2 regions of the Streptomyces sp. NBC_01546 genome follow, and region 1 is predicted to be linked to the other one. Evidence: predicted binding sites of a transcription regulator. Region 1 holds the regulator's gene; the other holds the start of a gene.
What was found. The regulator HrcA, encoded in region 1, represses chaperone genes, less so after heat shock. The targets are predictions, from matches to a motif close to TTNGCACTCNGNNNNNCNGAGTGCNAA.
Positions count from the first base shown of each region.

Region 2: the regulator HrcA is predicted to act here: its motif matches at 1,618-1,644, upstream of groES (co-chaperone GroES).

Region 1 covers NZ_CP109379.1:5,406,481-5,410,890, forward strand. Annotated here, with positions in the region: gene OHA89_RS24690 (HdeD family acid-resistance protein) at 1-335, shown strand, start outside; gene OHA89_RS24695 (DUF3097 domain-containing protein) at 363-1,160, opposite strand; gene OHA89_RS24700 (MBL fold metallo-hydrolase) at 1,189-1,914, opposite strand; gene hrcA (heat-inducible transcriptional repressor HrcA) at 2,061-3,077, shown strand; gene dnaJ (molecular chaperone DnaJ) at 3,078-4,217, shown strand; gene OHA89_RS24715 (nitronate monooxygenase) at 4,364-4,410, shown strand, end outside.
Region 2 covers NZ_CP109379.1:3,500,550-3,504,959, reverse strand. Annotated here, with positions in the region: gene OHA89_RS15740 (response regulator transcription factor) at 1-555, opposite strand, end outside; gene OHA89_RS15735 (hypothetical protein) at 604-996, opposite strand; gene OHA89_RS15730 (hypothetical protein) at 1,054-1,530, opposite strand; gene groES (co-chaperone GroES) at 1,788-2,096, shown strand; gene groL (chaperonin GroEL) at 2,230-3,858, shown strand; gene OHA89_RS15715 (ester cyclase) at 3,966-4,410, opposite strand, start outside.

The DNA.
Region 1 (4,410 bases):
TGGCGTTTCTGGCCGGCGTCTTGGTGCTGCGGCATCCGATGCAGACGATCGGCGCGCTGTCCCTGGTCGTCGGCGTGTTCTGGCTGCTGACCGGAGTGCTCACCGCGTACGTCGCGATCGCCGACCGCGCGCTCCCGCACCGTGGCCTGACCTTCGGCCTGGGCGCCCTCGGCGCCGTCGCCGGAATCGTCGTCCTCTGCTTCCCGGTGGACTCCGCGGTCGCCCTGACGCGGCTGCTGGGACTGTGGCTCGTCCTGCTCGGCGTGTTCGAAGTGGTGATGGCCTTCGCACTGCGCTCCGCCGACCGCCGGGTCACCCGCACGCCTCCGGGGTGAGCGCCGGGCCGGGCGGTCGCCCCCGGGTCAGGCCGTGACGTGGTCGATCAGGTGCTCCACCGCGCCCAGCAGGGTGGGCTCCAGATCACGGTACGAGGTCACCCGGGACAGGATGTGCTGCCAGGCGGCGCCGGTGTTCTCGGGCCAGCCCAGCGAGCGGCAGATGCCCGTCTTCCAGTCCTGGCCGCGGGGGATCACCGGCCACGCCGGGATGCCCAGCGCCGACGGCTTCACGGCCTGCCAGACGTCCACGTACGGGTGGCCCACGATCAGGACGTCCGGAGAGCTCACCGACGCGGCGATCCGGGACTCCTTCGAGCCCGGCACCAGGTGGTCCACCAGGATCCCCAGGCGGGCGTCCGGGGCCGGGGCGAACTCCGCCACGATGGCCGGGAGGTCGTCGATGCCCTCCAGGTACTCCACCACCACGCCCTCGATCCGCAGGTCGTCACCCCAGACCCGCTCCACCAGCTCGGCGTCGTGCCGGCCCTCGACGTAGATCCGGCCCGCCCGCGCCACCCGGGCCCGGGCGCCCGGGACGGCGATCGAGCCGGAGGCCGTACGGGCCGGTCCGGCCGGGCCCCGGGACGGGCGGACCAGGGTGACGACGGCGCCCTCCAGCAGGAACCCCCGCGGCTCCATCGGGAACACCCGCCGCTTGCCGAAGCGGTCCTCCAGGGTCACCGTGCCCGCCTCGCAGGCCACCACCGCGCCGCAGAAGTCCGTACCGGCCACCTCGACCACCAGATCGGGTTCCGCCGCCACCTCCGGCACGGCCTTGGAACGCTTCCACTGGGGGGTCAGGTCGGGGGAGTACTCGCGCATCCGGCCGACACTAGGAGAGCCGCGGCCGTCATGCCCCCGACACGCCGAAACGGGCGGCCAGTGTGGCGCGTTGCGCACGCACGAAGGCCGCGGAGACCACCGCTCCGTGACCCGGCACGTACTGCGCGTCGTCCCCGCCCAGCGCCAGCAGCCGGTCCAGGGCCGCGGGCCACTGCCGGGGCACCGCGTCCGGGCCGGCCAAGGGTTCGCCCGACTCCTCGACCAGGTCCCCGCAGAACACCGTCTCGCGCTCGCCCGGCACGAAGACCGCCAGGTCGTGGCGGGTGTGCCCGGGCCCCACATTGGCCAGCAGCACCTGCACCCCGCCCAGCTCCAGCGTCCACTCGCCCGACACCAGGTGCTTCGGCGTCACCAGCAGGTCCACCGCCTCCGCGGCCTCCGTGTCCGCCAGACCGTGCCGCACCGCGTCCCCGCGCAGCTCCTGGCGGCCCGTGGCGAGCAGCGCGTCCAGCCCGACCGCCCCGTACACCTCGGCCCCGGGGAAGGCCGCCCCGCCCAGGACGTGGTCGAAATGGCCGTGCGTGAATGCGATATGGGTCACGTGCCGGCCCGCCAGCCGCTCGGCCTCCGCCCTCACCTGTGCGCCCTCGCGCAGGCACGAACCGGGGTCGACGAGGAGGACGGAATCGTCCCCCACCACCAGCCCCACCGTGCAGTCCCACACCGGGAGCCGCCGACGGCCGGTCCGTCCGGTCAGCCTTTCCCAGCCCGCCTCTTCCCAACGCACGTCCATGCCGCGACGCTACCCTGGCGGGCCTCCCTTGCCAGGGTCTTACTACCCGGCCGTACACTGAGCGGGGGATCTCTGGCACTCGAACGACCAGAGTGCCAACGACCGAGCTTCAACACGGCAACGGACCACAGCTGGAGGTGTGCGCGATGCTCAGCGAACGCAGACTCGAAGTGCTGCGCGCCATCGTCCAGGACTACGTCGGGACGGAGGAGCCGGTCGGCTCCAAGGCGCTCACCGAGCGGCACCGGCTCGGAGTCTCGCCCGCCACCGTGCGCAACGACATGGCCGTGCTGGAGGACGAGGGCTACATCGCCCAGCCGCACACCAGCGCCGGCCGGATCCCCACCGACAAGGGCTACCGCCTCTTCGTCGACAGGCTGGCGGGGGTCAAACCGCTGTCGACGCCCGAGCGCCGGGCCATCCAGAACTTCCTCGACGGCGCCGTCGACCTCGACGACGTGGTCGGCCGGACGGTGCGGCTGCTCGCGCAGCTGACCCGGCAGGTCGCCGTCGTCCAGTACCCGAGCCTGACCCGGTCGACCGTCCGGCACGTGGAGCTGCTCTCGCTCGCTCCCGCGCGCCTGATGCTCGTACTGATCACGGACACCGGGCGCGTCGAGCAGCGGCTGATCGACTGCCCGAGCCCCTTCGGGGAGGCCTCTCTGGCCGATCTGCGGGCCCGGCTCAACAGCAGGGTGGTCGGCCGTCGTTTCACCGACGTGCCCCCGCTCGTCCAGGACCTCCCCGAGTCCTTCGAGGCCGACGACCGCGGCACGGTGTCCACCGTGCTCACGACGCTCCTCGAAACCCTGGTCGAGGAAGCAGAAGAGCGGCTGATGATCGGCGGTACCGCCAATCTCACCCGCTTCGGACACGATTTTCCCCTGACGATCAGGCCGGTGCTCGAAGCGCTGGAGGAGCAGGTCGTGCTCCTCAAGCTGCTGGGCGAGGTCAACGAGTCGGGAATGGCCGTACGGATCGGGCATGAGAACGCCTACGAGGGACTGAACTCCACGTCGGTCGTCTCGGTCGGTTACGGTTCGGGCGGCGAAACGGTCGCCAAACTCGGCGTGGTCGGACCGACCCGCATGGACTACCCCGGAACGATGGGAGCGGTACGCGCAGTGGCACGTTACGTCGGACAGATCCTGGCGGAGTCGTAAGTGGCCACGGACTACTACGCCGTTCTCGGCGTGCGCCGCGACGCATCCCAGGACGAGATCAAGAAGGCCTTCCGGCGCCTCGCGCGTGAACTCCACCCGGATGTGAATCCGGACCCGAAGACGCAGGAGCGCTTCAAGGAGATCAACGCGGCCTACGAGGTGCTCTCGGACCCGCAGAAGAAGCAGGTCTACGACCTCGGCGGCGACCCGCTGTCCTCCTCGGGCGGCGGTGGCGGAGCGGGCGGCTTCGGAGCGGGTGGCTTCGGCAACTTCTCCGACATCATGGACGCGTTCTTCGGCCAGAGTCAGCAGCGCGGCCCGCGCTCGCGGACCCGGCGCGGCCAGGACGCCATGATCCGTCTGGACCTGGAGCTGGACGAGGCGGCCTTCGGGACGACCAAGGACATCCAGGTCGACACGGCCGTCGTCTGCACCACCTGCTCCGGAGAGGGTGCCGCCCCCGGCACCTCCGCGCAGACGTGTGACATGTGCCGCGGCCGCGGTGAGGTCTCGCAGGTCACCCGGTCCTTCCTGGGCCAGGTCATGACCTCGCGCCCCTGCCCGCAGTGCCAGGGCTTCGGCACCGTGGTCCCCACCCCGTGCCCCGAGTGCGCGGGTGACGGCCGGGTCCGGTCCCGCCGCAGCCTCACGGTCAAGATCCCGGCCGGTGTCGAGAACGGCACCCGCATTCAGCTCGCGGGCGAGGGTGAGGTCGGCCCCGGCGGCGGCCCCGCCGGCGACCTGTACGTGGAGATCCACGAGCTGCCGCACCCGACCTTCCAGCGGCGCGGGGACGATCTGCACTGCACGGTGACCATCCCGATGACGGCGGCCGCGCTGGGCACCAAGTGCCCGCTGGAGACGCTGGACGGTCTGGAGGAGATCGACATCCGGCCCGGTACCGGGTCCGGTCAGGCGATCCCGCTGCACGGGCGCGGCGTCACCCACCTGCGGGGCGGCGGGCGCGGCGACCTGATCGTCCACGTCGAGGTCACCACCCCGGGCAAGCTGGACCCCCAGCAGGAGGACCTGCTGCGCCAGCTGGCGAAGCTGCGGGGCGAGGAGCGGCCGATGGGCCAGTTCGCGCCTGGTCAGCAGGGGCTGTTCAGCCGCCTGAAGGACGCGTTCAACGGTCGCTGACCGTCTGCGACCTCTCATCGACGAGCCCGGCCGGGGATGCCCCCGGCCGGGCTCGTCGTATGTGATCCGGCCGCGCCGGGAAGCGGACTATGCCAGGCGAATGCCGTGATTCGGTCCCCTGAGCGGGACATGGCACGATGCAGAGCATGTCCTCGGCACCGAACGGTCTCTGCGCTTATCCGATCGTGCAGGC
Region 2 (4,410 bases), 1.9 Mb from region 1:
GCCGTGCGGGGTGTCCCAGACCTCGTCGAGGATGTCCTGCTTGGCGACGGCCCGTCCGGGCTGCTCCATCAGGCAGGCCAGTACGCCGAGTTCGCGGGCGGTGAGCTCGATGTCGCGGTCGCCGCGGCGGCAGCGGCGGCCCTGCGGGTCGAGGAGGAGGTCGCCGGCCTGGAGGGTGGTGCGGTCGGGGGCGCCGGCGCGGCGGGCCAGCGCCCGGATGCGGGCGGCGAGGACCACGAAGGAGAACGGCTTGGTGAGGTAGTCGTCGGCCCCGGAGTCCAGGCCCTCGGCCTCGTCGTACTCGCCGTCCCGGGCGGTGAGCATCAACACCGGGGTGGTGTCGCCGTGGGCGCGCATCCGGGTGCAGATCTCGTAGCCGCTCATGCCCGGGAGCATCAGGTCGAGGAGGACCACGTCGTACGGGCCGCCGGCGAGGGCGAGGTCCAGGCCGCGGTGGCCGTCGTGCGCGACTTCGACCAGGTGCCCGTCGGCGGACAGGCCGCGCCGCAGGGACTCGGCGAGGCCTTCTTCGTCTTCGACCACGAGGATGCGCACCGCCCAAGCCTCACATATCAGGCAATGCGCCCTGCCTTCGGCCTCGGTTCAGCCGCCCAGGCAGTCGGTGTGGCCGCCGCCGCTGTGGCAGTTCGGGGCCTGGCGGGTGGGGACAGGTACCGGTTCCCCGGGTCCCCCCGCCAGGACCACGAGGAGTCCGATGAGCAGGATGCAGGCTCCGCCGTGCAGGGTGCCGGCGATGCCGGCGCGCAGCCGGAAGAAGCCGAAGGACGCGGCGGCGGCGACCGAACTCAGGACGCCGACGAAGACCAGCGCGCCGGTCGGGACGGAGTCGGGGAAGGCCTCGGTCCCGCCCCACGCGCCGAAGGTGACGTAGACCCATCCGACGAACAGGGCCACGGCGAGGACAGCGAGCGTGAGGACGGCCAGGATGAGGTCGGCGGCCCAGTACACGGGCTCGCGGTCGCGTGTCGTCGCCATGCCGGCCAGTGTGCCGACGCGGCGGCGCCCCCGCCTGAGTACCCGTACCTACCCGCGCTACCCGGCCTGCCCGGCTTGTCCGGCGAGGGAGGAGCCGCGGCTCCGGCGCCGGGCGAGGGCGTCCCGGGAGGCCGCTGCGACGGCCCACGCGGGAAAGGCGAGGGAGAGCACCCCCACGGCCCCGGGCCCCAGCCAGACGAAGACGCCGGGCTGCACGGCCGTGCCGGCGGACGGCCCGAGGACGAATGCGGTCTGCGGTCCGTCCGGACGGGTGTCGAAAGCGGTGTCGACCTCGACCCGGGGGATGGTGAACGATCCGTCGCCGGCGGCGAAGGAGCCCTCGCACATCCAGTGCCGGTCCCCGTCAGAGTCCCGCTCCTCCGCGCACCGCGTGGCGACGAAGGCGCCCTCCACCCCGGCCACCTGCGCCACCAGCCGCGGCACGGAGCCCGACAGCATGTAGATCCCGGCCGCGAGGCCGACCGCGATCGGGATGCCGTGCCGCCACCGCACACCGGAGTTCGTCCTGGTCATGACGCGAAGAGTAGTGAGATCGAACGCCCGTACGCCCGGGATTTACGGGTTTCGGGGGTCGGTCCGCGCAACGCCCGTCGGCGGGAATTGGCACTCCGCTTGACCGAGTGCTAATCGCCGGAATAGTGTCGCATCTGGCACTCGCCCCTGGTGAGTGCCAACACAGCGACAGGCAGATCCGGCACCCGCGACGACGGATCGACCTGGTCGCCACCTCAGACAGTTAACCCCGGATCTCCGAAGGGGGAGGTCGGATCGTGACGACCACCAGCTCCAAGGTTGCCATCAAGCCGCTTGAGGACCGCATTGTGGTCCAGCCGCTCGACGCCGAGCAGACCACGGCCTCTGGCCTGGTCATCCCGGACACCGCGAAGGAGAAGCCCCAGGAGGGCGTCGTCCTTGCCGTGGGCCCGGGCCGCTTCGAGGACGGTCAGCGTCTCCCGCTGGACGTCACCGTCGGCGACGTCGTCCTGTACTCCAAGTACGGCGGCACCGAAGTGAAGTACAACGGCGAGGAATACCTCGTCCTCTCGGCCCGCGACGTGCTCGCGATCGTCGAGAAGTAAGTCACTTCTCCAGTTTTGCTTTGAGCTACGCCCCTGGTCACCCCTGCTGATGCCGGGCGGCGAGGGGCGTAGTTCGTTCTAGGCGGTCGCGGTGAGCGGCCGGGGATCGCAACGAGAGGGCTGAACCGCTCCCATGCCGAAGATTCTTAAGTTTGACGAGGACGCCCGTCGCGCCCTCGAGCGCGGCGTCAACAAGCTTGCCGACACGGTCAAGGTGACGATCGGTCCCAAGGGCCGCAACGTCGTCATCGACAAGAAGTTCGGCGCCCCCACCATCACCAACGACGGTGTCACCATCGCCCGCGAGGTCGAGCTGGACGACCCGTACGAGAACCTGGGCGCGCAGCTCGTGAAGGAGGTGGCGACCAAGACCAACGACATCGCGGGTGACGGCACCACCACCGCCACCGTGCTGGCCCAGGCGCTGGTCCGCGAGGGTCTGCGCAACGTCGCCGCGGGCGCGTCCCCGGCCGCCCTGAAGAAGGGCATCGACGCCGCGGTCAAGGCCGTCTCCGAGGAGCTCCTCGCGACCGCCCGCCCGATCGAGGACAAGTCCGACATCGCCGCCGTGGCCGCGCTCTCCGCGCAGGACCAGCAGGTCGGCGAGCTCATCGCCGAGGCGATGGACAAGGTCGGCAAGGACGGTGTCATCACCGTCGAGGAGTCCAACGCCTTCGGCCTGGAGCTGGAGTTCACCGAGGGCATGGCCTTCGACAAGGGCTACCTCTCCCCGTACATGGTCTCCGACCAGGAGCGTATGGAGGCCGTCCTCGACGACCCGTACATCCTGATCAACCAGGGCAAGATCTCCTCCATCCAGGACCTCCTGCCGCTGCTCGAGAAGGTCATCCAGGCCGGCGCCTCGAAGCCGCTGCTGATCATCGCCGAGGACGTCGAGGGCGAGGCGCTCTCCACCCTCGTCGTCAACAAGATCCGCGGCACCTTCAACGCGGTCGCCGTCAAGGCCCCGGGCTTCGGCGACCGTCGCAAGGCGATGCTGCAGGACATGGCCACCCTCACCGGTGCCACCGTCATCGCCGAGGAGGTCGGCCTCAAGCTCGACCAGGCCGGTCTGGACGTACTGGGCTCCGCCCGCCGCGTCACGATCTCCAAGGACGACACGACCATCGTCGACGGTGGCGGCAGCCACGAGGACGTCGTCGGCCGCGTCAACCAGATCAAGGCCGAGATCGAGTCCACCGACTCGGACTGGGACCGCGAGAAGCTGCAGGAGCGCCTGGCGAAGCTCGCCGGCGGCGTCTGCGTCATCAAGGTCGGCGCCGCCACCGAGGTGGAGCTCAAGGAGAAGAAGCACCGTCTCGAGGACGCCATCTCGGCGACCCGCGCCGCGGTCGAGGAGGGCATCGTCTCCGGCGGTGGCTCCGCGCTCGTCCACGCCGTCAAGGTCCTCGAGGGCAACCTCGGCCTGACCGGTGACGAGGCCACCGGTGTCGCGGTCGTGCGCCGCGCCGCCGTCGAGCCGCTGCGCTGGATCGCCGAGAACGCCGGCCTCGAGGGTTACGTCATCACCGCGAAGGTCGCCGAGCTCGACAAGGGCCAGGGCTTCAACGCCGCCACCGGCGAGTACGGCGACCTGGTCAAGGCCGGCGTCATCGACCCGGTGAAGGTCACCCGCTCCGCGCTGGAGAACGCCGCTTCCATCGCCTCCCTGCTGCTCACGACCGAGACCCTGGTCGTCGAGAAGCCGGCCGAGGAAGAGGGCGACGCGGGCCACGGCCACGGTCACGGCCACAGCCACTGATCGAGCACCGCGCTGAGAAGGCCCCGTTCCGCATCTGCGGAACGGGGCCTTCCCGTGTGTGAGGGCTTGTCCGTGAGGGCCCGTGGGCGAGGGCTCGTGTGCGGGGGCTACAGGGCGCCCAGTTGGCGCATCAGGCCCATGGCGTCCATGTGCCACCAGCCCTCCGCGATCATTCCGTCCTGACATCGGAAGGTCGTGGTGCCGGTCATGGTGCAGCGCTTGCCGGTCGGCGCGATGCCCATGAACTCGCCCTTGTGCGTGCCCGTCCAGGTCCACACCGTGGTGACGTAGTCGCCCTCGGCCAGCTGCGCCTTCGTGTCGAAGGTGAAGTCGAACGCGTTGCGCCACATCGTGACGTCCTGCCGGATGACGTCGCGGCCGGTGACGCTCTCCTCGTCCTTCATCGTGTCGTGGTCGATGTAGCCAGACGCGAAGATCTCGTCGATGACGCCGAGATTCCCCTTCATGGCGATCTCGTCGAACATCTTGTCCACCATGAGCTTGTTGAGGTGCTCGTCGCGGACCACGTCCAGGTTGGTGAAGCTGGGCATC